DNA from 3 places in the Streptomyces sp. NPDC048269 genome. Region 2 is predicted to be linked to each of the others. Evidence: riboswitches for the same ligand, from Rfam matches in the RefSeq annotation. Region 2 holds a riboswitch; each other region holds the start of a gene.
What was found. Region 2 has a riboswitch for cobalamin ahead of AB0D48_RS20980 (prenyltransferase/squalene oxidase repeat-containing protein). Riboswitches for the same ligand answer to the same signal wherever they lie in the genome.
Positions count from the first base shown of each region.

Region 1: it holds a riboswitch for cobalamin, as region 2 does, so the genes downstream of both, AB0D48_RS09485 (ribonucleoside-diphosphate reductase subunit alpha) here and AB0D48_RS20980 (prenyltransferase/squalene oxidase repeat-containing protein) in region 2, are expected to answer to the same signal.
Region 3: it holds a riboswitch for cobalamin, as region 2 does, so the genes downstream of both, AB0D48_RS32370 (energy-coupling factor ABC transporter permease) here and AB0D48_RS20980 (prenyltransferase/squalene oxidase repeat-containing protein) in region 2, are expected to answer to the same signal.

Region 1 covers NZ_JBEZLW010000006.1:156,654-166,656, forward strand. Annotated here, with positions in the region: gene AB0D48_RS09475 (hypothetical protein) at 1-99, shown strand, start outside; gene AB0D48_RS09480 (ribonucleotide-diphosphate reductase subunit beta) at 51-1,067, opposite strand; gene AB0D48_RS09485 (ribonucleoside-diphosphate reductase subunit alpha) at 1,067-3,457, opposite strand; cobalamin riboswitch at 3,600-3,731, opposite strand; gene AB0D48_RS09490 (GNAT family N-acetyltransferase) at 3,776-4,273, opposite strand; gene AB0D48_RS09495 (YbdD/YjiX family protein) at 4,341-4,547, opposite strand; gene AB0D48_RS09500 (carbon starvation CstA family protein) at 4,580-6,802, opposite strand; gene AB0D48_RS09505 (GntR family transcriptional regulator) at 6,907-7,671, opposite strand; gene AB0D48_RS09510 (extracellular solute-binding protein) at 7,965-9,248, shown strand; gene AB0D48_RS09515 (sugar ABC transporter permease) at 9,375-10,003, shown strand, end outside.
Region 2 covers NZ_JBEZLW010000018.1:66,882-76,884, forward strand. Annotated here, with positions in the region: gene AB0D48_RS20980 (prenyltransferase/squalene oxidase repeat-containing protein) at 1-1,258, opposite strand, end outside; cobalamin riboswitch at 1,371-1,500, opposite strand; gene AB0D48_RS20985 (MBL fold metallo-hydrolase) at 1,570-2,631, opposite strand; gene AB0D48_RS20990 (aldehyde dehydrogenase) at 2,870-4,333, shown strand; gene AB0D48_RS20995 (ferredoxin) at 4,333-4,566, shown strand; gene AB0D48_RS21000 (acyltransferase) at 4,829-6,004, shown strand; gene AB0D48_RS21005 (TetR family transcriptional regulator) at 6,046-6,669, opposite strand; gene AB0D48_RS21010 (glycosyltransferase family 4 protein) at 6,875-8,191, shown strand; gene AB0D48_RS21015 (class I SAM-dependent methyltransferase) at 8,259-8,993, shown strand; gene AB0D48_RS21020 (prenyltransferase) at 8,990-10,003, shown strand, end outside.
Region 3 covers NZ_JBEZLW010000051.1:19,755-29,757, reverse strand. Annotated here, with positions in the region: gene AB0D48_RS32385 (DUF2252 domain-containing protein) at 1-565, shown strand, start outside; gene AB0D48_RS32380 (hypothetical protein) at 578-1,486, opposite strand; gene AB0D48_RS32375 (flavodoxin family protein) at 1,655-2,371, opposite strand; cobalamin riboswitch at 2,543-2,762, shown strand; gene AB0D48_RS32370 (energy-coupling factor ABC transporter permease) at 2,792-3,487, shown strand; gene AB0D48_RS32365 (energy-coupling factor ABC transporter substrate-binding protein) at 3,487-3,831, shown strand; gene cbiQ (cobalt ECF transporter T component CbiQ) at 3,835-4,584, shown strand; gene AB0D48_RS32355 (ATP-binding cassette domain-containing protein) at 4,581-5,411, shown strand; gene AB0D48_RS32350 (PadR family transcriptional regulator) at 5,447-6,004, shown strand; gene AB0D48_RS32345 (EF-hand domain-containing protein) at 6,105-6,317, opposite strand; gene AB0D48_RS32340 (tRNA-dependent cyclodipeptide synthase) at 6,572-7,351, shown strand; gene AB0D48_RS32335 (cytochrome P450) at 7,332-8,570, shown strand; gene AB0D48_RS32330 (YncE family protein) at 8,789-9,967, opposite strand; gene AB0D48_RS32325 (polysaccharide deacetylase family protein) at 9,964-10,003, opposite strand, start outside.

The sequences.
Region 1 (10,003 bases), on a different contig from region 2:
CGGCAGCTGCGCGAGGCAGCCACCGGCCGATCAGTGGTTCGGCGACGGACTCAGAAGTCCTCGTCCAGGTCGACCGTGCCCTCGACCGCGACCTGGTAGGCCGACGGACGGCGCTCGAAGAAGTTCGTCAGCTCCTGGACGCCCTGCAGCTCCATGAAGGAGAACGGGTTCTGCGAGCCGTACACCGGCGGGAAGCCGAGGCGGACCAGGCGCTGGTCCGCGACGCACTCCAGGTACTCGCGCATCGACTCGGTGTTCATGCCCGGCAGACCGTCGCCGCACAGGTCGCGGCCGAACTGCAGCTCCGCCTCCACGGCCTCCTTCAGCATGTCGGTGACCTGCTGCTGGAGCGCGTCGTCGAAGAGCTCCGGCTCCTCCTTGCGGACCGTGTCCACGACCTCGAAGGCGAAGTTCATGTGCATGGTCTCGTCGCGGAACACCCAGTTGGTGCCGGTGGCCAGGCCGTGCAGCAGGCCGCGGCTGCGGAACCAGTACACGTACGCGAAGGCGCCGTAGAAGAACAGGCCCTCGATGCACGCCGCGAAGCAGATCAGGTTCAGCAGGAAGCGCCGGCGGTCGGCCTGCGTCTCCAGCCGGTCGATCTTCTCGACCGAGTCCATCCACTTGAAGCAGAACTGCGCCTTCTCGCGGATCGACGGGATCTCCTCGACCGCGTCGAAGGCGGCCGCGCGGTCGTCCGGGTCGGGCAGGTAGGTGTCGAGCAGCGTCAGGTAGAACTGGACGTGCACGGCCTCCTCGAACAGCTGGCGCGACAGGTACAGGCGCGCCTCCGGGGAGTTGATGTGCTTGTACAGCGTCAGCACCAGGTTGTTCGAGACGATCGAGTCGCCCGTCGCGAAGAACGCGACGAGCCGGCCGATCATGTGCTGCTCGGCGGGCGTCAGCTTCGCGAGGTCGGCGACGTCCGAGTGGAGGTCGACCTCCTCGACGGTCCAGGTGTTCTTGATCGCGTCCCGGTAGCGCTCGTAGAAGTCCGGGTAGCGCATGGGGCGGAGCGTGAGCTCGAAGCCCGGGTCCAGGAGGTTCTTGTTGTCGTGGGAACTCATTACTGGCAGGCCTCGCAGGACTCGGGGTTCTCAAGGGAGCAGGCGAGCGCTTCCGCGTCGGCGACGGCCTGGGGGAGCGCTGCGGGGGTGGCGGCCTGCGCGGCGCGGGCGATCTTCGTCGCCGGGCGCGAGCGCAGGTAGTACGTGGTCTTCAGGCCCTGCTTCCAGGCGTACGCGTACATCGAGCTGAGCTTGCCGATGGTGGGCGTCTCCAGGAACAGGTTCAGCGACTGCGACTGGTCGAGGAACGGCGTACGGGCCGCCGCCATGTCGATCAGGCCGCGCTGCGGGATCTCCCACGCCGTGCGGTACAGCTCGCGCACCTCGGCCGGGATCCAGCCGAAGCCCTGCACCGAGCCGCTCGACTCGCGCAGCGCCTCGCGGGTCTGCGCGTCCCACACGCCGAGCTGCTTGAGCTCCTCCACCAGGTAGCCGTTGACCTGGAGGAACTCACCGCTGAGGGTCTCGCGCTTGAACAGGTTGGAGACCTGGGGCTCGATGCACTCGTACACGCCCGCGATCGAGGCGATCGTCGCCGTCGGGGCGATGGCGAGGAGCAGCGAGTTGCGCATGCCGGTCTTGGCGACCCGGGCGCGCAGCGCGTCCCAGCGCTCCGGCCAGTTCAGCTCGACGTCGTAGTGATCGGGATGCAGGACGCCGCGGGCGGTGCGGGTCTGCTCCCACGCGGGCAGCGGGCCGCTGCGCTCGGCGAGGTCGCAGGAGGCCTCGTACGCGGCCAGCATGATCCGCTCGGAGAGCTTGGTGGACAGGGCCTTCGCCTCGGGGGAGTCGAAGGGCATCCGCAGCTTGAAGAACACGTCCTGGAGGCCCATGGCGCCCAGACCCACCGGGCGCCAGCGGGCGTTGGAGCGGCCGGCCTGCTCGGTCGGGTAGAAGTTGATGTCCACCACGCGGTCGAGGAAGGTCACGGCGGTGCGGACGGTCTCGTCCAGCCGCTCCCAGTCGATCCCGCGACCGTCGGCCGTGTCGATGACGAAGGCGCCCATGTTGACCGAGCCGAGGTTGCAGACGGCCGTCTCGCCGTCGTTGGTGACCTCGATGATCTCGGTGCACAGGTTCGAGGAGTGGACGACCGAGCCCGGCTCGGCGGTCTGGTTCGCCGTGCGGTTGGAGGCGTCCTTGAAGGTCATCCAGCCCTGGCCGGTCTGCGCGAGGGTGCGCATCATCCGGCCGTACAGGTCGCGGGCGGGCATGGTCTTGCGGGCCAGGCCCGACTCCTCGGCCTTGCGGTAGGCGGCGTCGAACTCGTCGCCCCACAGGTCGACCAGCTCGGGCACGTCGGCCGGGGAGAACAGCGACCAGTCGGCGTCGGCGTTCACGCGGCGCATGAACTCGTCCGGGACCCAGTGGGCGAGGTTCAGGTTGTGCGTACGGCGCTGGTCCTCACCGGTGTTGTCGCGGAGCTCCAGGAACTCCTCGATGTCCGCGTGCCAGGTCTCCAGGTAGACGGCGGCGGCGCCCTTGCGGCGGCCGCCCTGGTTCACGGCGGCGACGGACGCGTCGAGGGTCTTCAGGAACGGCACGATGCCGTTGGAGTGGCCGTTGGTGCCGCGGATCAGCGAACCGCGGGCGCGGATGCGGGAGTACGACAGACCGATGCCGCCGGCGTGCTTGGAGAGGCGGGCGACCTGGTGGTAGCGGTCGTAGATCGAGTCGAGCTCGTCCAGCGGGGAGTCCAGCAGGTAGCAGGAGGACATCTGCGGGTGCCGGGTTCCGGAGTTGAAGAGCGTGGGGGAGGACGGCAGGTAGTCGAGGCGGCTCATCAGCCGGTACAGCGAGGCCACTTCCTCGACCGCGCGCATGCTCTCGTCCTCCGCGAGGCCGCAGGCCACGCGCAGCATGAAGAACTGCGGGGTCTCCACGACCTGACGGGTGATCGGGTGGCGCAGCAGGTAGCGGCTGTGCAGGGTGCGCAGGCCGAAGAAGCCGAAGCGGTCGTCGGCGCCCTCGGCGAGGGCGTGCTCCACGAGGGCGTCCAGGCGGCTCGCGTGGATGCGCACGAACTCGGCGGTGCGGTCGGCGATGAGCCCCTCGCGGTGCCCGACCGCGACGGACTCGGAGAAGGAGGTCGCGCCCTGGCCCGCGGCCTCGTCACGGACGGCGAGGGTCAGCAGCCGTGCGGCGAGGCGGGAGTACGCCGGGTCCTCGGAGATGAGCCCCGCGGCGGCCTCGGTGGCCAGCCCGCGCAGTTCGGCCTCGTCGGCGGCCAAGCTGCGGCCGCGCAGCGCGGCGGCGGCCACCCGTCCGGGGTCGGTGTCGGGGAGGTCGGCCGTCAGCTCGGTGAGGGTACGCAGCAGCGTGGCCCCCGGGCCCTCGGTGTTGTCGCCAGAAATGGACTCGGCGCGCGGTGCGGAAGGCGCGATGGTCACGGCGGGAGCTCTCCCTCGCTCGGCCCGGTCATCGGCGGGGCGGGGCGCGGGCGGGCGCATGCGGGCGTGGCAGTAACGCGTACACCGCATGGCGTCCACCGGCCCAACCGCGAGGCCCGGACGTATCGGCACCCGGTTCGGTCGAGCCGGGCGCGCTGTCGGCAGGTCCTCGGACTCGCGGATGCACCGATCGGTGCACTTCATACCGTTGCGGGACAGTTCCGGATTCGCACCGGATTCCCCTGCGGCGACAGCAGGCATGAGCATACATGTGGGGGCGGTCGGATGCGGCAGCCCCCACATGTTGTGTCCACGCGGCTACAGCTTCAACTCGTAAGTGAGCAGCCTCAAGCCCTCGATCGGCGCCCAGTCCCGCTCGGGCGTGCGTACGAAACCCAGCCGCGCGTAGATCCGGTGGGCGCCGGCCATGCTGTGCTGGGTGGAGAGCACCAGTCCCGTCACGCCCTCGATGGCCCGGGCCCGCTCGACACACGCCCGCACCAGCGCCTCGCCGGCGCCCTGCCCGCGCGCCTCGTGGGCCACGGCGAGCATCCGGAACTCGGCCTCGTCCGGGCCGGCGATGTCGGCCAGCGGGCTGCCGGGCGCGGCGAAGGTCACTCCGCCCAGGACCCGGCCGTCCTGTTCGGCGACCAGCACTTCGGCCTGGGCGGCGCGGCCGGCCACGTCGCGCAGCACGTGCAGGTACTCGTCGTCCTCGTTGAAGTCCAGGTGCCCGTCGGCGAGGTAGGCCCGGGCGGTGATCTCGCCCAGGTCCGCGTAGTCGGCGGGCCGCACCGGCCTGATCGTGATGTCCATGCCGTCGAGTGTGCCGCAGGCGTGCCGAAGGGCCCCACCCGTTTCGGGCGGGGCCCCTCGGCTGCCCTCAGCAGCAGCGGAAGCCCTCGCGGGGGTCCGCCTCGCGCGCGTCCGTACGGGCCCGCTCGAACTCCCGGCGCGTCGGGACCGGCGCGTCCGGGTCGTGGGAGCGGGCGTGGGCCACGTACCGGTCGTACGCCGCTTCGCCCGAGAACTCCCGTACGTAGAACCGGACCCGCGCCAGCGCGCCGCGCAGGCCCGCACGGCCGCTCATGACGCTGCTCACGAGGCCGCTCATGACGCCGCTCATGAGGACAGCGGCTCCTTGACCCGGCCGCCGCCCGAGTCGAGGCCGGAAGCGGCGAGCTCCGCCCTCTCCTCGGCGGTCGGGATCAGCCCCGCCGGGGCGATGATCTTCGACTCGGTCCACGGGACCTCGGAGAGCTTCACGGACTCCGGGCTGCTGATGGCCTTGAAGCAGGTCCGGGCCGCGTCCGCCAGCACGATGACGATCAGGATCGCGAACAGCGCCGACAGCGCACCGTCCACCGTGGCGTTGGTGACGACGGTGTGCATGTCGCCCATGTTCTTGGCGGGAGGCAGGACCTTGCCCGCGTCGATGCCGGTCTGGTACTTGTCGCGCTGCGCGAAGAACCCGATCTTCACGTCGTCCGAGAAGATCTTCTGGTAGCTCGCGGTGAGCGTGACGGCCACGTCCCACGCCAGCGGAACACCGGTGACCCAGGCCCACTTCAGCCGGCCGGACTTGACCAGCAGCGTGGTGCAGACGGCCAGGGCGACCGCCGCGAGCAGCTGGTTCGCGATGCCGAACAACGGGAAGAGCTGGTTGATGCCGCCCAGCGGGTCCTTGACGCCGACCCACAGGAAGTAGCCCCAGCCGCCGACGACGATCGCGCTCGCCAGCCAGACGCCCGGCTTCCAGCTCACGTTCCGGAAGGACTTGTGCACGTTGCCGAGGGTGTCCTGGAGCATGAACCGGCCGACGCGGGTGCCCGCGTCTACCGTCGTCAGGATGAACAACGCCTCGAACATGATGGCGAAGTGGTACCAGAAGGCCTTCATCCCGGCGCCGCCGATGACGGCCGAGAAGATCTCCGACATTCCGAGTGCGAATGTCGGCGCGCCGCCCGTGCGGGACAGCAGGCTGGTCTCCTCGACGTCCTTCGCGGCCTGCGCGAGGGCGTCCGGGGAGATGGCGAAGCCGAAGTTGGTCACCGCCGCCGAGGCGGTCTCGACCGTGGTGCCGATGACTCCGCCGGGGGAGTTCACGGCGAAGAACAGACCGGGATCGATGATCGAGGCGGCGATCATCGCCATGACGGCGACGAAGGACTCGGTCAGCATCGCGCCGTAGCCGATGACCCGGACCTGGGTCTCCTTCTGGATCATCTTCGGGGTGGTGCCCGAGGAGACCAGCGAGTGGAAGCCGGACAGGGCCCCGCAGGCGATGGTGATGAAGACGAACGGGAACATCGAGCCGGCGAAGACCGGGCCGTCGCCGCGGGTCGCGAAGTCGGTGACCGCGGGCATCTTCAGGGTCGGCATCGCGATGACCACGCCGAGGGCGAGCAGCGCGATGGTGCCGACCTTCATGAAGGTGGAGAGGTAGTCGCGGGGCGCGAGCAGCATCCACACCGGCAGCACCGAGGCGACGAAGCCGTACACGACCATCCAGACGACCAGCGTCTCCTTCTCCAGCGTGAAGGTGGAGGCGAAGGAGGACTCGGCGACCCAGCCGCCCGCCACGATGGCGAGCAGCAGCAGCGCGACGCCTATGGCGGAGACCTCGGTGACCCGGCCCGGCCGCAGCACGCGCAGGTAGAAGCCCATGAAGAGGGCGATCGGGAGGGTCATGCCGATGGAGAAGACGCCCCACGGGGAGTGCGCCAGCGCGTTCACGATGACGAGTGCGAGCACGGCCAGCAGGATGATCATGATCGCGAACACGGCGACCAGGGCGGCGGCACCGCCCACGGGGCCGATCTCGTCCCGGGCCATCTGGCCGAGCGAGCGGCCGTCGCGGCGGGTGGAGAAGAACAGCGTGACCATGTCCTGGACGGCGCCCGCGAAGATGACGCCCGCGACGATCCAGATGGTGCCCGGCAGATAGCCCATCTGGGCGGCGAGCACGGGTCCGACGAGCGGTCCGGCGCCGGCGACGGCCGCGAAGTGGTGGCCGAAGAGGACCCGCCGGTCGGTGGGGTGGAAGTCGACACCGTTGTCGAGGCGTTCGGCGGGGGTGGCCCGCGTCTTGTCCACCTTCAGCACGCGGTGCGCGATGAACCGGGAGTAGAACCGGTAGCCGATCGCGTACGAGCCCAGCGCGGCCGCGAGCAGCCAGGCGGCCGAGATTTCCTCGCCGCGCGAGAGGGCGAGCACGGCCCAGCCGAGGGCGCCGACGAGACCGACGAGCACCCACACGGCGATGGACCTCGGCGAAGGCGAGCCCGGAGTGCCGCCCGGACTCGCCACGTCCCGTTCTGTACCAGTAGCTTGCGGTTCCGGCATGGCTCTCGTCCCCTCGTCGATCACTGCGTGAGCGCAGGGAATCTACGGGGGAATGCCCGGTGAACGTAAGACCCCGTCCGTATTCCGGTATAGGGGAACGGGTGCTAGACCGCAGGTCGCTTGAGCCTGGCCACGAACTTGTACCGGTCGCCGCGGTACACCGACCGCACCCATTCCACCGGCTCGCCGTCCGCGTCCAGGGAGTGCCGGGAGAGCATCAGCATCGGCAGCCCGACGTCGGTGCCGAGCAGGCCGGCCTCGCGCGGCGTGGCCAGCGAGGTCTCGATGGTCTCCTCGGCCTCGGCGAGATGGACGTCGTACACCTCGGCGAGTGCGGTGTAGAGGGAGGTGTACTTCACGAGTGAACGGCGCAGGGCGGGGAAACGCTTGGCCGAGAGGTGGGTGGTCTCGATGGCCATCGGCTCGCCGCTGGCCAGCCGCAGGCGCTCGATGCGCAGGACCCGTCCGCCGGTGTTGATCTTGAGCAGTCCGGCGAGGGTGTCGTCGGCGGTCACGTAGCCGATGTCGAGGAGCTGGGAGGTCGGTTCCAGTCCCTGGGCGCGCATGTCCTCGGTGTACGAGGTGAGTTGGAGCGCCTGGGAGACCTTGGGCTTGGCGACGAAGGTCCCCTTGCCCTGGATGCGTTCCAGTCGTCCCTCGACGACGAGTTCCTGGAGGGCCTGGCGGACGGTGGTCCGCGAGGTGTCGAACTCGGCCGCGAGCGTGCGTTCCGGCGGCACGGGCGTGCCGGGGGGCAGCGTTTCGGTCATGTCGAGCAAGTGCCGCTTGAGTCGGTAGTACTTGGGTACGCGCGCCGTGCGGGTGGCCGCCCCGCCTTCCGGCTCCGTGATCGCCCCTTCGGTGGCCATCGCCGCCCGCCTTCCCGACTCCAGTTTCGCTGCCGTCACCGGCTCCTCCGATATGTGCGGTCACATCGTGACACGTAAGGGGGGACAGGCCTTCTCTCTCCCCAGGTGTCGGTCCGATAACGGACCGAGCACCCGCTCATTAGACCCTTGACACCCCTAAAGGTCTAGGCCAAGCTCCAGCTACTGGTCTAAACCAATAATGGATCAGATCCCGGCCCCACGGGCAGTACTTGGTACGTACGTCACCGCGGCGGGCGAGGGAAGTTGCAGGCAGCATCCCTGAGGAGGGTGGCGTGAAGCGCAAGCTCATCGCGGCGGTCAGTGTCGCGGGCATGATGGCCGGAGTCGCGGCGTGCGGCAACGGCGGCGACGACAAGGGCAAGACCGACGCGGGTGGCGCCAAGGAGATCACCGTCTGGGTGATGGACGGCTCCGCGCCGAAGGCCTGGATCGACGAGGTCAACAAGGAGTTCTCGGCCAAGCACCCCGGTGTCACGGTCAAGGTCGAGGAGCAGAAGTGGACCGGCATTCAGGAGAAGGTCACCACCGCCCTCTCCGAGAACACCCCTCCGGACGTGCTTGAGCTCGGCAACACCCAGACCGCCGGCTACGCGGTCACCGGCGGCCTCGCCGACCTGACGAAGGACAAGGCCAAGCTCGGCGCCGACGCCTGGCAGAAGAGCATGCTCGCCTCGGCCGAGGTCGACGGCAAGCTCTACTCCGCCCCGTGGTACGCCGCCAACCGCGTCGTCATCTACGACAAGAAGGCCTTCGAGAAGGCCGGCGTCACCCCGCCGAAGACCCGCGACGAGTGGATCGCCGGTCTGGAGAAGCTGAAGGCGGCCGACCCGGCCTCGCAGCCGATCTACCTGCCCGGCCAGAGCTGGTACGTCCTCGCGGGCCTCATCTGGGACGAGGGCGGCGACCTGGCCGTCAAGGACGGCGGCAAGTGGAAGGGCGGGCTCGGCACTCCGCAGGCCGCCTCCGCGATGGAGTTCTACAAGAAGCTCCAGTCCTTCTCCACCGCCCCCAAGGACAAGGACGAGGCCAACCCGCAGCAGTCCACCGACATCGTGCCCAAGGGCGGCGTCTCGTCCTGGATCGGCCTCGGCTGGGAGGCCGGCGGCGCTGAGAAGGCCCTGAAGGAGGCGGGCAAGGAAGCCGACTTCGGCTACTTCCCGATCCCGGGCAAGACCGCCGACAAGACCAGCACCGTCTTCCTCGGCGGCTCGAACCTCGCGGTCGCCGAGCGCTCCAAGAACAAGGAGCTCGCCAAGGAGTGGCTGGCCCTCGCCGCCGGCAAGGACCAGATGACCAAGTACGCCGCCGAGACCAAGGGCGCGCTGCTCCCGAACCAGGCCGGCGCGAACTTCACCCCCGACGCGGGCTCCTTCGCCGAGGCCATGGGCAAGGCCGGCGTCAACGGCAAGATCACCCCGGTCACCCCGGGCTGGGCGAACGTCGAGACCGAGCCGAACCCCGTCAAGGAGTTCATGACCAAGGTCCTCAAGGGTGAGGACGCCGCCAAGGCGGGCGCGGACGCGGACAAGGAAATCGCGAGCCGCATCAACAAGTAGTCCCACCCCGCAGTACCCGCACTACCCAGCAGTGTGAACGCACCGGGGGGTGCGGCAGGCGCCCAGCCGCCTGCCGTGCCCCCGGTCGCGCATTTGACTCCACAGTCAACCGCGAGGAAGCCAGACATGACCGTGCATTCCCAGGGAGCGATGACCAGCGCTCCAGAGGACGCACCACTGAAGTCCGCCGGGCGGCCCGAGCGGCCCACCACCGCAACCGGCCCCCGTCATACGCCTCCTCGCGGGGGCAGAAAGCCGCTCCCCTCGGGGTGGCTGCCCTATCTGCTGGTCGGGCCGGCCGTGCTCGCCCTCGCGACGCTCCTGCTGTACCCGCTGGTCAAGAACGTGATCCTGTCCTTCCAGGACATCAACAAGATCGAGTTCATCCAGCGGAAGTACCCGTTCACGGGGCTCGACAACTACACCGAGCTGCTCGGTGACGCGAACTTCTGGACCGTCGTCGTACGGAGCTTCGCCTTCACCCTGGCCAACGTGGCGCTGATCATGACGCTCGGCAGCCTCATCGGCATCCTGCTGAACAGGCTCGGCAAGAAGATGCGCCTGGTCCTGTCGATGGCGCTGGTGATGGCCTGGGCCATGCCGATCGTCGCCTCCGTGCAGGTCTTCAAGTGGCTGTTCGACGAGCAGTTCGGCGTCATGAACTGGGTCATGCGCACCGCCGGCTTCGCCGGCTACGACCAGCACAACTGGATGGAGACCGGCCTCTCCACCCTCGTGATCGTCACGATCCTGGT
Region 2 (10,003 bases):
GGTTCTTCTTCTTGCGGCGCCCGCTCAGCAGGATGCCGATGCCCACGCCGGCCGCGCCGCCCGCACCGATGATCCACCAGATGCTCTGGCCGCCCGAGGGCTTGTCCTCGTCACTGTCCACCGTGGTCGCGGAGGTGTCCGTGCCCTGCGGGGCCGGGCCCGTCGCGTTCAGCGCCGACACCAGGTCGGTGCCGCCGAAGGACTTCGGGTCGGTGCCCGTCGCGTGCGCGGCCAGGATCAGCGTGCCGAGGGCCGCAGGGTTGTCCTTCGACCACTGCGCCGAGTTGGCCTTGAGCCACTCCAGCGCACCCGCCGCCGACTGCTTGTGCCCGGCCGCGGCCAGGGCGATCACCGCGTCGGCGGTGTTGCCGGTGTCCGGGGTCGGCTGGTCCGAGCCCGGGGTCGAGGCCGTGAGGTGGCCGTCCTTCTCGAGGGCCTCGGCCAGGTAGCCGGCCGCGCCCTGGGCGGCGGCCACCGGGTCGGCGGAACCGGCCGGGCAGGCGAGCGCCGTCGCGGGGGTGTCCGTGGTGGCGGGCGGAACGGCCGCGCCCGTGCCGAGTCCGGCCAGCGCCGCGGCGGCCGTGGCGTCGGCGTTGGCGAGCAGCTTGCCGTCGACCGGCTGGAACGCGAAGGCGCCCCGGTCGGCGGCAGGCTCGGCGGAGCAGCCCAGCTGGAAGGTGAGCAGCGCCTCGTAGGGCGACTTCCCCGCCTTCGACTTGACCTCGGCCGGCTTCTCACCGGCCGCCGCCAGGGCGCTGATCACGATGCCGGTCGAGTTCGCGTCCGTACCGCTGTCCATGGCGCCGCCGGGGTTGCTGCTCCAGCCGCCGTCCTCGTTCTGTACGGACTTCAGCCACCCGACGGCCTTCTTCACCGTCTCGTCGTGGCCGCCGAGCGCGGCCAGCGCCTGCACGGCGGCCGCGGTGGCGTTGGAGTCGATGTACGTCGAGGCGTCGCACGCCTTGGCGGTGTCCGCGCGGAAGGAGGGGAAGGAGCCGTTCGGGCACTGCTGGCCGGTCAGCCAGTCCACGGCCTGCCCGGCGGGCTTGACGCCCACCGTGTGCAGTGCGAGCAGCGCGAACGACTGCCGCCACACGCCGTCGTACATCGGGTCCTTCTTGCCGTAGAGCCCGGAGGGGATGACCGGCGGCGCGGAGGGCGAGGCGGGCGGGGCGGTGTCGGCGAGGGCTGCGGGGGCGGCGCCCACGCAGAGCACGGCGGAGGCGGCGAGCGCGGCGGCGCTGCGGCGGACGTTCATGGGGCGGATGCCTCTCGTGCTGGGGAGCTGGAGGCAGGCACGCTCAGGCACCGGGCTCCGGCTCCGTTTACCTCGACGGTGCCGGCCGCCGGGGGCCCGGCGGCACGAGCCGCGCACTTCCGGTACGGGGCATTCCGGCTCCCCGCCGCGGCGGTGCCGAGGGCGGGTCACGGTTGCGGGTCAGCGCCGGATTCGCACCGGCTTCCCCCCGTACAGAGGTGTGGACGACGGATTCACTCTACCGGCCCGTAACCCGCGCGCCCGGGGGCGCTGCCCGCCCCGAGCCCGCTCCGGCCGCGACGCCGTACCCGTTACAGCGCCCGGTAGGTCACCGGGTCGGTGCCCGGGACCACCTCCGCGCGGCCCTGCTTCACCAGCCGCCGCAGGTGGGCCTCCGCCTCGGAGACGGCGATGTTGCGGGAGCCGTACGGGATCTGCTCCCAGGGCCGGTTCCACTCCATCCGCTCCGCCAGCGCCCACGGGGTCAGTGGCTCGGCGAGCAGCGCCCACAGCCCGGTGAGCCGTTCCTCGTGGTGCTCGAGGAGTTCCCGAACGCGGGCGGGGGCGTCGGTGAAGGCGTGCTGGTGGGCCGGGAGCACCTCGGCCGGGCCCAGGCGTCCGATGCGTTCGAGGGAGTCGAGGTAGTCCCCGAGGGGGTCGGTGACGCGGGTGTCCTCCGGGGTCTCGTACAGGCCGATGTGGGGGGAGATACCGGGCAGCAGGTGGTCGCCGGAGAAGAGGCGGCCGTTGCCGGGGAGGTTCGCCGGGTGCTGTTCCTCCAGGTGCAGGCAGACGTGCCCGGGGGTGTGCCCGGGAGTCCAGATCGCGCGCAGCCGGCGTCCGGCGAGGGGGAGCAGCTCGGCGGGGACGATCTCCCGGTCGGGGACGGCGGCGTGCAGGCCGGGCAGCGTCCGCATGCGGCCGCCCGCGCGGGCGGCGCGCAGCGGGGCGATGTGCTCCTCGGGGGCTCCGGCGGCCGCGAGCTTCTCGCTCATGTAGTCGAACCAGACGCCCGGCTCGGCGGACCGGGTCCGTACGACGACCTCGGTGTCGGCGGCGTGCATGGCGATCCAGGCACCGGACACGGCGCGGACCTGGCCGGACAGGCCGTGGTGGTCGGGGTGATGGTGGGTGATGACGACGCCGTGGACGTCGGCGAGGGCGATGCCGAGCGCGGCGAGGCCGGCGACGAGGGCGTCCCAGGATTCGGGGTCGTCCCAGCCGGTGTCGACGAGGACCGGGCCGCGGTCGGTGTCGAGGACGTGGACGAGGGTGTGCCCGAGGGGGTTGTCAGGGATGGGGACCTTGATCGCCCACACTCCTCCGCCGTGGTCGGTCACCTGTGACGTGTCCTGTGGTGTGTCCTCTGACATGAGACCCCCAGTCCCTGAGCCGAGCCGACGAGCCAAACCGAACCGAACCGAACCGAACCGAGCGTGGTTCCGCACGGGAAGCCGAACGAGAACTTGTTTCAGTAGTAGCCCAAGTCGACCACCTCCAGCGCTTTCTGACTAGTCGTTCGATCTTCCGGGCCGTTCCGCCCTGGCCGTGGACTCCTCTAACTAGAACTGGTATCAGTTCTGGAACGCCAAGCCGCAGGAGGCATCAGCCATGACCGAGCTCGTGGAACACGGACAACTGTTCATCGGCGGGGAGTGGACGGATCCGCTGGGCAGCGACACGATCCAGGTCGTCTCCCCCCACACCGAGCAGGTCATCGGCTCCGTGCCGCACGCCTCGAAGGCAGACGTCGACCGGGCGGTCGCCGCCGCGCGCAAGGCGTTCGACGAGGGGCCCTGGCCGCGGATGTCGCTCGACGAACGCGTCGCCGTCGTCTCCCGGATCAAGGACGCCATAGCCGTCCGGCACGAGGAGATCGCCCGTTCGATCAGCTCCCAGAACGGATCCCCGTACTCCTGGAGCGTGCTCGCCCAGGCGCTCGGCCCGATGATGGTCTATGACGCCGCGATCACCGTCGCGCGCGCCTATCCGTACGAGGAGCACCGTCAGGGCGTCCTCGGCCCGATCCTGGTGCGCCGCGAACCGGTCGGGGTCGTCGCGGCCGTCATCCCGTGGAACGTGCCGCAGTTCGTGGCCGCCGCCAAGCTCGCGCCCGCGCTGCTCACCGGCTCGACGGTGATCCTCAAGCCGTCCCCGGAGTCCCCGCTCGACTCGTACATCCTCGCCGACATCGCGCGCGAGGCCGGGGTGCCGGAGGGAGTGCTGTCGATCCTGCCCGCCGACCGGGAGGTCAGCGAGTACCTGGTCGGCCACCCCGGCATCGACAAGGTCGCCTTCACCGGCTCGGTCGCCGCCGGCAAGCGCGTGATGGAGGTCGCGGCGCGCAACCTGACCCGCGTCACCCTCGAACTCGGCGGCAAGTCGGCCGCCGTGATCCTGCCGGACGCCGATCTGGACACCACCGTCGCCGGGATCGTGCCCGCGGCCTGGATGAACAACGGCCAGGCGTGCGTGGCCCAGACCCGCGTGCTCGCGCCGCGCAGCCGGTACGAGGAGGTGGCCGAGGCCCTCGCGGCCGCGGCCGGGGCCCTGGTGGTCGGCGACCCGCTGGACCCCGCGACCCAGCTCGGCCCTCTCGTCGCCCAGCGGCAGCAGCAGCGGTCGCTGGACTACATCCGCATCGGCCAGGAGGAGGGCGCGAAGGTCCTGTCGGGCGGCGGCCGCCCGGCGGGCCTGGAGCGGGGCTGGTACGTGGAGCCCACCCTCTTCGGCGAGGTGGACAACTCCATGCGGATCGCCCGCGAGGAAATCTTCGGCCCGGTCGTCTGCCTGATCCCGTACGGGGACGAGGCGGAGGCGGTACGGGTGGCCAACGACTCCGAGTTCGGCCTGAGCGGCAGCGTCTGGACGGCCGACGTCGAGCACGGTGTCGACTTCGCGCGCCGGGTCCGGACGGGCACCTTCAACGTGAACACCTTCAGCCTGGACATGCTCGGCCCGTTCGGCGGCTACAAGAACAGCGGCGTGGGCCGGGAGTTCGGGCCGGAGGGCCTGAGCGAGTACCTGGAGCACAAGATGATCCACCTGCCGGCGGGCTATGAGGCGGGTGCCTGATGGGCGACCGCTGGCAGGTCGAGGTGGACCGGGGGGTCTGCATCGGCTCGGGCATGTGCGTGAACCACGCCCCGGAGGGCTTCGCCCTCGACTCCGCCCGGCAGTCGCACCCGCGCACCCCGGAAACGGACGCGAACGAGCCGGTCCTGACGGCGGCGGAGGGCTGCCCGGTGGAAGCCATCATGATCACCTTGGCCGCCACCGGCGAACCGGTCTTCCCGCCGGAGGAGTAACCCCTGTTCAGGGCCGGCGACTGCGGAGTGTGACACTTCTGCGGGGCCGCCGGGCGATCCGGCCCGGGCCCCGCAGGGGGAACCACCGGTGGGCGGCGGCGGGGGCGGGACAGTACGAGCGGACGGGCCGGGGACCGTGTTTCACCCGGCCTGCCGCATAGCCCGGATTCCTGTGGATGCACACAGCATCGCTACGATCACGGGGTTCCATCCCCACGAAACGTACCGGTGTCGCGACACCGCAGGAAATTCCAGAGGTGTCATGTCCGACAGGTCCGTCCTTGCCGTGGAGCGCGTCCCGGCGCCTGCCGAGGCGCCGCAGGAAGCTCCCGACCCCGCCCGTCGCCGGAGGGTGGTGTTGAGGGGTGGCGGGTCCGTGCGGGCGCCGCGAATAGCGGTGCTGGACGGCCTGCGGCTGCTCGCGGCGCTGGCGGTGGTCCTGTTCCACTACCTGGCCGGCACCGGGACGATCCCGTGGCAGCGGACGTCGGTCGAGCTGTTCCCCACGCTGCACCGGGTCGCCGGGTTCGGCTGGCTGGGCGTGGTCTTCTTCTTCATGATCAGCGGGTTCGTCATCTGCATGTCCGCCTGGGGCAAGTCGCTCCAGCAGTTCTGGCAGGGCCGGATCCTGCGGCTGTTCCCGCTCTACTGGGCGGCGGTCGTGCTCGCCTCGGCGGCCGCCCGTCTGGGCCCGCACACCCCGGGAGAGCAGCGGGTCACCGTCGGCCGGATGCTCACCAACCTGACGATGCTGCAGGAACCCCTCGGCGTGAACGGCATCGACAACGTCTACTGGACGCTCTGGGTCGAGCTGCGTTTCTACCTGATCTTCTCGCTGGTCGTCCTGCTGGGCACCAGCCACCGCCGGGTCGCGAACTTCTGCTGGCTCTGGGCGCTGGGCTCGGTCCTGGCCCCGGCGTCGGGCATCAAGCTGCTGGACCAGCTCCTGGTGCCCGCGTGGGCGCCCTTCTTCATCGCCGGCATGGCCTTCTACCTGATCCGCCGGGCGGGCCGGATCGAGGGCGAGACCCTGGGCATCCTGGCGCTGTCCTGGCTGCTGATGCAGCACTGGCTCCCGGCGATCATGGAGGGTGAGGGGCACGGCATCAACTGGAAGGTCTGCCTGACCGCGATCACCGTCATGTACCTGCTGATGGGCCTGATCGCGCTCGGGAAGCTGGACCGGATCCAGTGGCGCTGGCTGCCGGTCGCGGGCGCGATCTCGTACCCGCTCTACCTCGTGCACCAGTCGCTGGGCGTGCGGGTGATCTGGCGGTGGAACGAGCAGTGGGGCGCCTGGCCGACGCTGCTCGGGGTGCTCGCGGGGATGGCGCTGATCGCCTGGCTGCTGCACCGCCTGGTGGAGCGGCCGCTCACCCGGCTGCTACGCCGCCTGATGGCTCCGCACGCCGAGCGGCCGCAGAAGCTCGCCGCGTAGGCGGCAGGTCAGCCGCGCCCGCGCCGGCCCCGGCGGCGGCTTCAGGCCTTTTCCGGGGCCGTCAGGTCGATCAGGCGGCAGACCGTCTCGATGTCGATCTTGACCTGTGCGATCGAGGCGCGGCCCGACAGCCAGGTGATCAGCGCCGAGTGCCAGGTGTGCTCGATGACCCGGACCGCCGAGAGCTGTTCCGCCGTCGGCGGGGCCTCCAGGCCCATCGCGTCCAGGATGATCGCCGTGGTCAGCCGGGACACCGTGTCGACCTCGGGGCTCACGCTGCGGTCCGCGAAGGTCAGCGCCCGCACCATCGCGTCCGCCAGGTGCGGCTCCCGCTGGAGCGCCCGGAAGGCCCGCATCAGGGTCTCCGCGACCCGCGCCGCCGGGTCGTCCCCGGCCGGCGGGTGCTTGCGCAGCGTGGTGTGCATGTGCTGGAGCTGGTCCTGCATGGTGGCCACCAGCAGGTGCACCTTTGACGGGAAGTAGCGGTACAGGGTGCCCAGCGCCACGCTGGACGACTCCGCGACCTCGCGCATCTGGACGGCGTCGAAGCCGCCCCGGCTCGCCAACTGGGCGCTGGCGTGCAGGATCCGGCGGCGGCGCGCCTCCTGGCGCTCCGTCAGGGGAGGGGACGCCGAGGTGTGGGCGGCCTTCGCTTCCGCTGTCATGTGTCCCGTTCCGAGTCGTTGCGGGGCTGATCCGGAGCCAGCATGTCAGGCGCCGAAGCCGTGGCGCGAATCACCTGCTCCGCCTCTTACGGTGTGGTTTCCGGCCGGTAGATTCAATGGTCTCAACGGATCAAGTCTGAAACTTGTTCTACATTATCCGAGCGGTTACGCTCCGGCGAAAGTGCAGGGATGAAGGGGGCCAGGAGTGACCGCTGAGGCCATGGTGACGAGCCCTTTCCCGGGTTCCGCCACCGACGGCGACCGCCCGCTGCGCATCGCGCTCCTCACCTATAAGGGGAACCCGTTCTGCGGTGGCCAGGGCGTCTACGTCCGCCACCTCTCGCGCGAGCTCGTACGCCTGGGACACTCCGTCGAGGTCATCGGCGCGCAGCCCTACCCGGTGCTCGACACGGGCGCCACGCTCACCGAACTCCCGAGCCTCGACCTCTACCGGCAGCCGGACCCCTTCCGCACTCCCAAGCGCGACGAGTACCGGGACTGGATCGACGCGCTGGAGGTCGCCACCATGTGGACCGGCGGCTTCCCCGAGCCGCTGACGTTCTCCCTGCGGGCCCGGCGCCATCTCGCCGCCCGCGCCGGTGAGTTCGACGTCATCCACGACAACCAGACCCTGGGATACGGCCTGCTGGCGGACCTCGGCGCACCCCTGGTGACCACGATCCACCACCCCATCACCGTCGACCGGCAGCTCGACCTCGACGCCGCCACGGACCGCATGAAGCGGGCCTCCGTACGGCGTTGGTACGCGTTCACGCGCATGCAGGGCCGCGTCGCCCGGCGCCTGCCCTCCGTGCTCACCGTCTCCGGTTCCTCCAAGCAGGAGATCGCCCAGCACCTCGGCGTCCAGGACGGCCGCATCCACGTCGTGCACATCGGCGCCGACACCGACCTGTGGTCCCCGGACCCGTCCGTGGCCGAGGTCCCGGGCCGCATCGTCACCACCTCCAGCGCGGACGTCCCGCTCAAGGGGCTCGTCCACCTCGTCGAGGCGCTCGCGAAGCTGCGCACCGAGCAGCCCGACGCCCACCTCGTCGTCGTCGGCAAGCGCGCCGAGGAGGGGCCGGTCGCCCGCGCCATCGAGGCGTACGGGCTCCAGGACGCCGTCCGCTTCGTCAAGGGCATCACCGACGCCGAACTCGTCGATCTCGTCCGCAGCGCCCAGGTCGCCTGCGTGCCCTCCCTCTACGAGGGCTTCTCGCTCCCCGCGGCCGAGGCCATGGCCACCGGCACCCCCCTCGTCGCCACGACCGGCGGCGCGATCCCCGAGGTCTCCGGCCCCGACGGCGAGACCTGCCTCGCGGTGCCCCCGGGCGACGCGGGCGCGCTGGCCGCCGCGCTGGGCCGGATGCTGGGCGACCCGCAGCTGCGGGCCCGTCTCGGCGCCGCCGGGCGCGAACGGGTCCTGACCCGCTTCACCTGGGCCAAGGCCGCCGAGGGCACCGCCGCGCACTACCGGGCCGCCATCGAGCAGGCCGCCGGCCGTACCCGCCGGGCGCGCTGATCTTCCACGTTCCCTTCAAGAACCACCCCCTCCCCCTCCACTCCCGCGACCGCGAAGGCAGGACCCCGTGCTGACCGTCGATTTCTCCCGGTTCCCGCTCGCCGCAGGCGACCGCGTGCTCGATCTGGGCTGCGGCGCAGGCCGGCACGCCTTCGAGTGCTACCGGAGAGGCGCCCAGGTGGTCGCCGTCGACCGCAACGGCGAGGAGATCCGCGAGGTCGCCAAGTGGTTCGCCGCGATGAAGGAGGCGGGCGAGGCCCCGGCCGGCGCCACCGCCACCGCCATGGAGGGCGACGCGCTCGCACTGCCCTTCCCCGACGAGTCCTTCGACGTCGTCATCATCTCCGAGGTGATGGAGCACATCCCCGACGACAAGGGCGTCCTCGCCGAGATGGTCCGCGTGCTCAAGCCCGGCGGACGCATCGCCATCACCGTGCCGCGCTACGGCCCCGAGAAGATCTGCTGGGCGCTCTCCGACGCCTACCACGAGGTCGAGGGCGGCCACATCCGCATCTACAAGGCGGACGAACTGCTCGGCAAGATGGAGGCCGCGGGCCTCAAGCCGTACGGCACGCACCACGCGCACGGACTGCACTCTCCGTACTGGTGGCTCAAGTGCGCCTTCGGCGTCGACAACGACAAGGCGCTGCCCGTCAAGGCGTACCACAAGCTCCTGGTCTGGGACATCATGAAGAAGCCCGCGCTCACCCGCCTCGCGGAGCAGGCCCTCAACCCGGTCATCGGCAAGAGCTTCGTGGCGTACGCGACCAAGCCGCACCTCCCCGTCGGCGCCGCACAGTGACCTCGCCCGGGCGCACCTCACCCGAACACCTCGTCCTGGACGGCGTACTGACCGCCGAACAGGCCGCCGAAACCGTCGCCGGCATCCTCGCCGCGCAGCGGGCGGACGGGGCCATCCCGTGGTTCCGCGGGCACCACCTCGACCCGTGGGACCACACCGAGGCCGCGATGGCGCTGGACGCGGCCGGCGCGCACGAAGCCGCCGAGAAGGCGTACGAGTGGCTCGCCGCCCACCAGAACCAGGACGGCTCCTGGTACGCGGCCTACGCCGACAGGCCGGACGGGGTGGACACCGCCGAGCCGCAGGACGCGAGCCGGGAGAGCAACTTCACGGCGTACATAGCCGTCGGCGTCTGGCACCACTACCTGTCCACGGGCGACGACGCGTTCCTCGACCGGATGTGGCCCGCCGTCTACGCGGCCGTGGAGTGCGTGCTCTCGCTCCAGCAGCCCGGTGGCGAGATCGGCTGGAAGCGGGAGGCCGACGGCACGCCCGTCACGGACGCCCTGCTGACCGGCTCCTCCTCCATCCACCAGGCCCTGCGCTGCGCGCTGGCCATCGCCGAGCACCGCGAGGAGCCGCAGCCCGACTGGGAGCTCGCGGCGGGCGCCCTGCGCCATGCGATACGCCGCCACCCCGAGCGGTTCCTCGACAAGAACCACTACTCGATGGACTGGTACTACCCGGTCCTCGGCGGGGCCCTGACCGGTCCCGAGGCCAAGGCGCGCATAGAGGAACGCTGGGACGAGTTCGTCGTCGCGGACCTGGGCGTGCGCTGCGTCCTGCCGAACCCGTGGGTAACGGGCGGCGAGTCCTGCGAACTGGCGCTCGCGCTGTGGGCGACGGGCGAGTCGGACCGGGCGCTGGAGATCCTGCGTTCGATCACGCACCTGCGCGCCGACAACGGCATGTACTGGACGGGGTACGTGTTCCAGGACAAGGCGGTGTGGCCGGTCGAGCAGACCACCTGGACCGCCGGGTCGCTGCTGCTCGCCGTCGCGGCGCTCGGC
Region 3 (10,003 bases), on a different contig from region 2:
CCGCCTCCTGCTGGACCGCTACCGGTTCGTGGACGCGGCCCGGAAGGTCGTCGGCGTGGGAAGCGTGGGCACGCGCTGCTTCATCATCCTGCTGACCGGCCGCGACGCGCAGGACCCGCTCTTCCTCCAGCTCAAGGAGGCCGTGCCGTCGGTGCTGGAGGATCACCTGCCGGCCGACGGCCACGCTCATCACGGCCACCGGGTGGTCGCGGGGCAGCGGCTGATGCAGGCCACCGGCGACATCTTCCTCGGCTGGACGAGCGGACCGGAGGGGCGCCACTTCTACTGCCGTCAGCTGCGCGACATGAAGGGATCGGCGGTGGTCGAGACCATGGGCCCGGCCGTGCTCCGCCAGTACGCGGAACTGTGCGGCACGGCACTGGCCCGCGCCCACGCCCGCTCCGGCGACCGCATCGCCATCGCCGGTTACCTCGGCAAGGCCGACGCCTTCGACCGGGCCGTCGCCGACTTCGCGCTCCACTACGCCGACCAGACCGTCTCCGACCACGCCGCGCTCACCGCCGCCGTCTCCGGCGGCGACATCATCGCCACCTCCGGCGTCTGAACGGGACCCCGCTCACGGCTGCTCCGGCTTCTCGGACGGCGCGTCGGAGGACTCGTCGGACGGCTCCTCGGACGGCTCTTCGGACAGCTCGTCCGACAGCTCCTCGGACGGCTTGCTGGACGGCCGGAAGCTGGAGATCCTCCCCCGGGTGGTGTGCCAGCGCTCCCTCATCTGGCTGACCACGCTGTCCCATTCACGGCGGACCTCGTCATCGGGCGGCCGCTCGCCCTGACGGATGCGGCCGAGTTCATCACGCACCTCCCGTCCGAGCGCCGCCGACCCCACCACGACCAGCACGATGCCGAAGAACGCCGAGAGCATCGCGAAGACCACGCCCATCGCGCCGTAACGGTCGGCGTAGGAGTTGAACAGACGCGGCAGGTAGAAGTCCGCGCCCACGCCATAGAGCGCCATCAGGACGGACACGATGACACCGAACGGCAGGAGATCGCTCCAGGCGATCCTCTTCGCCGACAGGATCCAGCCACCCCAGACGAGGAAGAGCCCGCTCAGCGACGCTTCGAGCAGGTTCACCGCCAGCGTGAGGTGCCCCCGGCCGGCGACGGCGAAGAGCCAGCCGCTCACGGGCACGTAGATCACGAAGGCCAGGACCCACTTCGCGTCATTGACCGTGTTGCGCATGCTCAGGGGCTTGAGCTGCCAGGTCTGCTCGAACAACCGCTGCACCGCCCGCGCGAAGCTCAGCATGGAGATCAGCAGGAACAGGGCCCCGAGGACGCCGACGCTCGTGTCGGCGGTCGAGGAGAAGACGTCCCGCACGGCATCGGCTCCGGCCCCTGTGAGGCCGTACCGGTCGATGATCCGGTCCGCAACGTCCTGACCGCCGATGTCGGCCAGCACGGCACCGAAGAGGATCGCGAGGGAGACCATCGCGGTCAGCATGCTGGAAGCCAGCGCCATCGAGCGATCGAACCCCGCGATTCTCTGGAACCGGTTCACCACGCGGAGCGCGAATGCCGGACGCAGCCAGAACGTCAGCGTTCTCGTGAATCGCTCGCGATCGATCTGAGCCGCCCTCCCCTCCGTGGATCTCGGTGGTCCGTGACCGGGCGCCTGCCGGGCCGTGTCTCACCTGTGTTCGGGGTTCTCGAAGTCGAAGCGGCACCCCGCGTCCCACTCCGACCGCTGGTTGCCGTGGGCGGGGACGCCACCGGCGTCCTTCAGCATCCTCGCCAGGTGGAGCATGTTCCAGGTCATGAAGGTCGTGTTGCGGTTGGTGAAGTCGTTCTCCGGGCCGCCGGAACCGGGGTCGAGGTAGGAGGGACCGGGGCCGGCCTCCCCCACCCAGCCCGCGTCCGCCTGCGGCGGGATCACGTATCCCAGGTGCTGCAGGCTGTACAGCACGTTCATCGCGCAGTGTTTCGCGCCGTCCTCGTTGCCCGTGATCAGACACCCGCCGACCCGGCCGTAGTAGGCGTACTGCCCGGCCTCGTTCAGGATCGACGAACAGGCGTAAAGACGTTCGATGACCTGCTTCATGACCGAGGAGTTGTCACCCAGCCACACCGGCCCGGCCAGCGTCAGCATGTCGGCGGCCATCACCTTGCTGTAGACGACCGGCCACTCGTCCGTCTCCCAGCCGTGCTCGGTCATGTCCGGCCACACGCCCGTGGCGATGTCGAGGTCCACCGCGCGCAGGACCTCGACCTGCACGCCCTGGCGTTCCATGATGCCGCGGCTGCGATCGATCAGGCCCTCCGTGTGGCTGCGTTCCGGCGACCGCTTGAGCGTGCAGTTGATCACCAGGGCCCGCAGATCGCCGTGGGCCGCTCCCGTCTCCGCCATCGTTCTGTCTCCTTCGTGCGGCATGGGCGAGCCGGGCCCGCGGACCGCCCTGGTGGGGCAACGTGTACCGCTCTGCGCCCTCCACTTCACCAGGCCGCACCCCCGTGCGCCCGACGGGCTGGGCCACTCGCCGTACGCCGGGCACCGCCAGGCGGGTGGCGTTCGGAACGGTTTGTTACCACTCCGCGCGGCCGACTAGGGTCAGTGGGCCTTGGTGTTCGGGAAACCGGTGTGAAACCGGTGCGGCCCTCGCCACTGTGATCGGGAAGTCCGGCTCCATTCCTTCGGGAAGCCACTGGGCCCGCGCGGGAAACCGCACGGCCCCGGGAAGGCGGAGTCCGGGCATCAGTACCCGTGAGCCAGGAGACCGGCCGGGGCGCGCTGTCCATCCACGAGGTGCTGGAGAGGTCTTCCCCACTCATGCATATAGCCGAGGGGTTTCTGCCCCCTTTGCACGCGGTCGCCTGGGGCGCCGCGTCCGCTCCCTTTGTCGTACACGGAGTACGCGCCCTCACCCGCGAGGTGAAGGCCCACCCGGAGAGCACGCTGCTGCTCGGAGCGTCCGGAGCGTTCACCTTCGTACTGTCCGCCCTGAAGATCCCTTCTGTGACTGGCAGTTGTTCCCACCCCACCGGTACCGGGCTCGGGGCCATCCTCTTCCGGCCGCCGATCATGGCGGTGCTCGGCACGATCACCCTGCTGTTCCAGGCGCTGCTGCTGGCGCACGGCGGGCTCACCACCCTCGGCGCCAACGTGTTCTCGATGGCGATAGCCGGGCCCTGGGCGGGCTACGGCGTCTACCGGCTGCTGCGGAAGTTCGGCGTGCCGCTGATGGTGACCGTCTTCTTCGGCGCCTTCTTCGCCGATCTGGTCACCTACTGCGTGACCTCCGTCCAGCTGGCCCTGGCCTTCCCGGACGCGAGCAGCGGCTTCGTCGGCTCGCTGGAGAAGTTCGCCGGCATCTTCGCGGTGACGCAGATCCCGCTCGCGGTCAGCGAGGGGCTGCTGACCGTGCTCGTGATGCGGCTGCTGATGCAGTCCAGCACGTCGGACCTGGTCCGGCTCGGCGTCGCGAAGCTCACGGGATCCGGGAAGAAGCAGGAGGCGTCGGCCTGATGACCAGGAACGCGAAGATCAACACCCTGCTGCTGCTCCTGGTGGCGGCGCTGGCCGTACTCCCGCTCGCGCTCGGCCTGGGCGAGGGCAAGGAGGAGCCGTTCGCCGGCGCCGACGCGCAGGCGGAGGCGGCCATCACCGAGCTGAAGCCGGACTACGAGCCCTGGTTCTCGCCGCTGTACGAGCCGCCCTCCGGGGAGATCGAGTCGGCGCTGTTCGCCCTCCAGGCGGCGCTGGGGGCGGGCGTGCTCGCGTACTACTTCGGCGTCCGCAAGGGTCGCCGTCAGGGTGCGGCCGCCGCCGCTGCCGAGGCGGGCCCGCCCACGTCCGCCACGGAGTCGTAGGCGGTGCTGCCGATCGACGCGGCGGCGCACAGCAGTCGCTGGCGCCATCGCCACCCTCTGGAGAAGGCCCTGCTGGGGATCGGACTGACGGTCGCCGCGGTGTGCCTGCCCCCGTGGCCCGGCGGGCCGCTGGTCGCCGCGGCCACCCTCGCCGTGCTCCTCGGCCCCGCCGGGGTGGCCCGGCGGCAACTGTGGCGGGCCTTCCGCATCCCGCTCGGGTTCTGCTTCACCGGGGCGCTGCCGCTGCTGTTCGCCGTCGGGGGGCCGGCCGGCTTCGTCTCGCTGGCCCCGGACGGCCCCCGGCACGCCGTGGAGTTGCTGCTGCGCACCTCGGCGGCCTCGCTCGGCGTGCTGCTGTTCGCGTTCACCACCCCGGTGTCGGACGTGCTGCCGCGGCTGGTCCGGGCGGGGGTGCCGGCTCCCGTGGTGGACGTGGCCCTGGTCATGTACCGGATCGGGTTCCTGCTGCTCGACTCCCTCGCCCGGGTCCGGCAGGCCCAGGCGGCCCGGCTGGGCACCACCGGCCGGGCGGCGGCGTGGCGTTCGGTGGGCGGGCTGGCCGCGACCTCGTTCGTACGGGCCTTCGACCGCGCGGCGCGGCTCCAGTCGGGCCTGGCCGGGCGCGGCTACGACGGCGCGCTGCGCGTGCTCGTCCCCGAGGCCGCACTGTCCTGGCGGTTCCTGGCCGCCTCCGCCGCGCTGCTGACCGGGCTGACCGTCATGACTCTCGTACTGAAGGAGCTGTACTTGTGAGGCCGTTGGTGGAACTGGTGGGCGCGGGCTACGCGTACGAGGACGGGCCCGCCGTGCTCTCCGGCGTCGACTTCGGGATCGCCGAGGGCCGGGCACTGGTCCTGCTGGGCCGCAACGGCAGCGGCAAGACCACGCTGATGCGGCTGCTCAGCGGAGGCCTGCGGCCCGGGTCGGGCGCGCTGCACCTGGACGGGGCGGTGGTCGCGTACGACCGCGCCGGCCTGACCCGGCTGCGGACGGCGGTCCAGCTGGTCGTGCAGGACCCGGACGACCAGCTGTTCGCGGCCTCGGTGGAACAGGACGTCTCCTTCGGCCCGATGAACCTGGGCCTGCCCTTGCCCGACGTCCGCGAGCGGGTCGACTCCGCCCTCGCCGCGCTGGACATCACGGCGCTGCGGGACCGCCCGACCCACCTGCTCTCGTACGGGCAGCGCAAGCGAGCGGCGATCGCGGGCGCGGTGGCGATGGCTCCGCGGGTGCTGATCCTGGACGAGCCGACCGCCGGGCTCGACCCGGACGGCCAGGAGCGGCTGCTGGACGCCTTGGCCGGGCTGCGCGCGTCGGGGACCACGGTGGTGATGGCCACTCACGACGTGGACCTGGCCGTACGGTGGGCCGACGACGCCGCGGTCCTGACCCCGTCGGGCATCCGGGTCGGCCCCGCCCGGGCGCTGCTCTCGGATCCCGCCCTGCTCGCCGAGGCGGGCCTGCGGCAGGCCTGGTCGCCGGCCGTGACGGCCTTCCTGCGTGCCCGCGGCCTGCTGCCCGCTGACGTCCCGGGCCCCCGCACACCGGAGGCGCTGGCCGCATGGCCGTCACGGCCGTAGACCGGCCGGAGCCACGGCAAACCTAGGATGGCGTCATGTCGCTCCCGCACGCCATCCTCACCGCCCTGCTCGAGAAGCCCTCGTCAGGGCTGGAGCTGACCCGGCGGTTCGACAAGTCGATCGGGTTCTTCTGGTCGGCGACGCACCAGCAGATCTACCGCGAGCTCGGCAAGCTGGAGGAGTCCGGGCTGATCCGGGAGCTGCCGAGCGAGGTGCCCGTACGGGGGCAGAAGAAGGAGTACGAGGTTCTGCCGGCGGGCAGCGCGGAGCTCGCCCGGTGGGTCGGCGAGAGCCAGGACCCGAAGCCGATGCGCGATCCCCTGCTGCTGCGCCTCCGCGCGGCGGGGGTGGTCGGGCCGCAGGGGCTCGGACCCGAGCTGCGGCGCCATCTGGAGCTGCACCGGCGCCAGCTGGCCCAGTACGAGGCCATCGAGGAGAAGGACTTCCCGCCGGAGCGGGACGCCGTGGAGGACCGGCTGCGCCGTCTCGTCCTGCACGGCGGGATCGCCCTGGAGACGTTCTGGCTGCACTGGCTCCAGGAGGCCCTCACCGAAGTCGAGGACATGACGCCCCCGGGCGGCACTCCGGCATGACCGCATCCCGGGCAGGGCGACGGCATGACCGCGCCCCCGCCCGGCAGCAGGGGCGGGGGCGACGCGGAGGCCGCTGCGCGCGGGCCTGCTTCGCGGGGGCCTACTTGTTCAGGGCGGCCCAGAACTCGTCGAAGCTCAGCAGGCCGTCGCCGTTGGCGTCCTTGGCGGCGAGCACGGCGTCCGCGACCGCGCCGGTGACGTACGCGTCGCCCATCGCCTTCATGGCCGCGCTGTACTCGTCGGCCGTGACGAAGCCGTCACCGTTCACGTCGAACTTGTTGAACGTCGCCCGTGCGCTCTCGATGTCCGCCACTGGGTCCACCCCTTCTCGGTGCTTGTTGACCGGCTCAGGGTAGCGGCCCCCGGAGCCGGCCTCCGCTCCGGGTCCCGTTCGGGCGGCAGATAGATATTCAATTACTCTTCCGTAAGGCGGAAGCGATAATTCCGGCCAACAAATCCAGCCTGGACTTGTCACGCTCCGGCACCACCGCATAACGTACCGGCATTGCCGCCACACCAGGAGCGCAGGGCTCCCAGGGACAAGCGGCAACAAGGGCGATCACACAGGTGACGATCACAGCTGATGCATCATTCGAAGTTCTGCCCTTCACCCGCACCTGCCGCCATATCTGGGAAGACGGCGACCATGTGCTCATCGGAGTGAGTCCTGGCAACAGCTACTTCAGCTCCGAGCGCATCACCCGTCTTGCCCAGTGGGCCACGACCCGCTTCGCGCAGGTCGACTTCGTCTACGCAGACCTCCACGTGGACCGGATGTTCGCCGCTTTCGGCTACACCCCGGAGCACGCGGAGAAGCGCGCCACGAAGGAGATAAAGGCAGTCCGGCGGCGGATCCTGAAAGGTGTGGAAGAATCAGGACCGCCTCAGGGAGAAATCCGTGTGAGGGCACTTTCGGAGTTCCAGGAGAACCCCGTCTACCAACTACTGCACCGGCGCGTGCTGCATTTTCTGGAGACCGACGACGAATTCCGCAAGGGCTGCGAGAAGATGGCCTTGCACTTTGTCGGCTCCAAGTTGCCGGAAGGTGAATCCATCACAGACGAGCAGTTGCAGGTCTGTTTCGATTACATGGCGGCCGAGCTGCCGTTCTTCGTGGACACCCCGAGCATTCTCGACGTGCCGTCCTCGGTGGCGGCCTACCACGTCAAGATGCCGCTGACGGACGTCCTCTTCGCGCGCGGCGGAGGCCTGCGCGCCACCCGCAATCAGGCGTACGCCGTCGTCCGCCCCGAGGCGGCCGGGACCGCGCAGGAGCACACGGCGCCCGGGAGCGACCCGAACCACGTACCAACCGAAAGGAACGTCGATGAGCGTCGAGCAGCTTGAGGGCCAGGAGACCCAGGAGCAGCCGCTCCTCGACTTCCCGCTCTCTCGGCGCGGTGACGTCCTCCCGGAGGAGTGCGCGTGGCTCCGCGAAAAGGCCCCGGTGGCCAAGGTGCGCACCCTCACCGGAGACCCGGCCTGGCTGGTGAGCAGTTACGCCCTGGCCAAGCAGGTGCTGGAGGACGAACGGTTCAGCCTCAAGGACACGGCGAACGCCGGAGTCCCGCGCCAGTACGCGCTGACGATCCCGCCCGAGGTCGTCAACAACATGGGCAACATCAACAGCGCGGGCCTGCGCAATGCCGTGATGAAGGCGCTCAACCCGCGCCAGAAGGGGCTCCAGGACTGGCTGCGCGCCAAGGCGGGCGAGCTGATCGACCAGATGGTGGCCGAGGGCGGTCCGGCCGACCTCCGGGCGGGGTTCGCCGACCCCTTCTCAGCGGCGCTGCACTGTCAGGTCCTCGGCGTCCCCTTCGAGGACTGGCGCCGGCTGATGTCGGGTCTGGACGTCGCGTTCATGACCGCACGCGAGCCGTTCGCCGACTCGGCCCTCAACTGGTACAAGGACGTGGGCTACTTCGTCGAGCAGCTGAACGTCCAGCTGGCCCTGCCCGCCGAGGAGCGTACGGGGCTCCTCGGCAAGTTCGCCGGCCTGAAGGAGGCGGACCCGGAGTCGGCGCACCTGACCGACGACATGTTCGCGACGGTGGCCGTCTCGCTCTTCGGCGCGGGCGCGGTCTCCACCTCCGCGTTCCTGGTCCTCGCGGTCCTGGCGCTGCTCCAGAAGCCCGAGCTCATCCGGTACCTGCGCGAGCACCCGGAGCGCATGGGCAAGGCGGTCGACGAGCTGCTGCGCTGGAACCTGTCCGTGGGCGACGGCCTGCCGCGCATCGCGCTGGCGGACGTCCAGGTCGGCGACGTCCTGGTGAAGGAGGGTGAGCTCGTCCTCGTCCTGCTGGAGGGGGCCAACTTCGACCCGGAGGCCTTCGAGAACCCGGACGAGCTGGATCTGGAGCGCGAGAGCTCCCACGCCAACCTCGCCTTCGGCGCGGGCCGGCACTTCTGCCCGGCGTCCGCCCTGGGCCGGGCGCACGCCGAGATCGCGCTGGAGGTGCTGGTCGAGCAGCTGGCCGGGCTGCGGCTCGCGGTACCCGCCGAGAACCTCGTCTGGCGCACCGGCTTCATCAAGCGCCTGCCGGAGCGGCTTCCGGTGGCCTGGTAGTCCGCAGGCGCACACATACCGGCGGTGTCCCGGGAGCTGTGCGAGCTCCCGGGGCACCGTCCTCTCCGCGCGGCCGTGTCCGCGCGGCCCGGTCCGTATGGCCGGCACACATACCGGCGGTGTCCCGGGAGCTGTGCGAGCTCCCGGGGCACCGTCCTGTCCGCGTGGCCGGCGCGGCCTCCCCGCGCGGCCTGTCCGCACGGCCCCGTCCGTGCCGCCTACCGGAAGATGCCGGTGTGTCCGAGCGAGTAGCGGCCGGGCTGGGGGTACACGGCGAGCCCGTGCGGTCCGCTGCCCACCGGGATCCGGGCGAGCTGCTTGCCCGTGACGGTGTCGATCGCGTAGACCTCGGAGTTGTAGCGGCCCGACAGCCAGAGCACCTTGCCGTCGGCGGAGACGCCGCCCATGTCGGGGCTGCCGCCGTCGGGCAGCTCCCACTTCTTGGTGAGCTTGTTCCGCGGGAAGTCGAAGACGGAGATGCTGCCCTCGCCCCGGTTGGAGACGTACATCTCCTTGGAGTCGCGGCTCACGTACAGCCCGTGGCAGCCCTTTCCGGTGGGCAGCAGCTTCGGCGTCTCGAACGCGTCACCGCTGAGCACCCACATGCCGTCCGCCATCATGTCCGCGACGTAGAAGGTCTTTCCGTCCGGTGAGACCTTGACGTCCTGCGGCATCGCGCCCTCGAACGGCAGTTTCTGCTGTCCGATGACCTCCATCTTCTCGGTGTCGACCTTGAGGAGTTCACCGGAGAACTCGCAACTCACGATGAAGTAGCGGCCGTCGGCGGAGAAGTCCGCGTGATTGACGCCGAAGCAGCTCACCGGGACGGACTTCACCCGGTCCATCGTGTGCGGATCGCGGAAGACCAGCTCTTTGTCCATCGAGGCCATGACGACCGCGTACTTGCCGTTCGGCGTGAAGTACAGGTTGTACGGGTCGTGCACCTCGACGGGTTCTCCGGCCTCGCCGGTGGCCGGGTTGATCGGGGTGAGCGTGTGGCCGCGGTTGTTGTTGACCCACAGGGTCTTCATGTCCCAGGAGGGGACCACGTGCTGGGGCTGGACGCCGACCGGGATGGTGTCGATGACCTTGTACGTCGCCGGGTCGATGACGGACACCGTGTTGGAGCTGGTGTTCGGCACGTAGACGCGGGAGGGGAAGTCCTTGACCACCGGGGACAGCTGGTTCGGCCGGTCCGCCGCGTACACGTCCTTCGGATCGAGGAGCGGTGGCATCCCGGCGAGGCCCGGCGGGACGGCCTTGACGGGTTTGGCCGGGCCCTTCGTGCCGAGCGCCTCGGCGGGTCCCTTGTCGGCCGATCCGCAGCCGGCCAGGGCGGCGAGGACCAGACCGGCCAGCAGCACGGCGGCCTTCCGGGGAAGGCGGGTGGTCTTCATGGCGTCAGCAGCTCCGTGGTGGTCACCGCGCGCAGT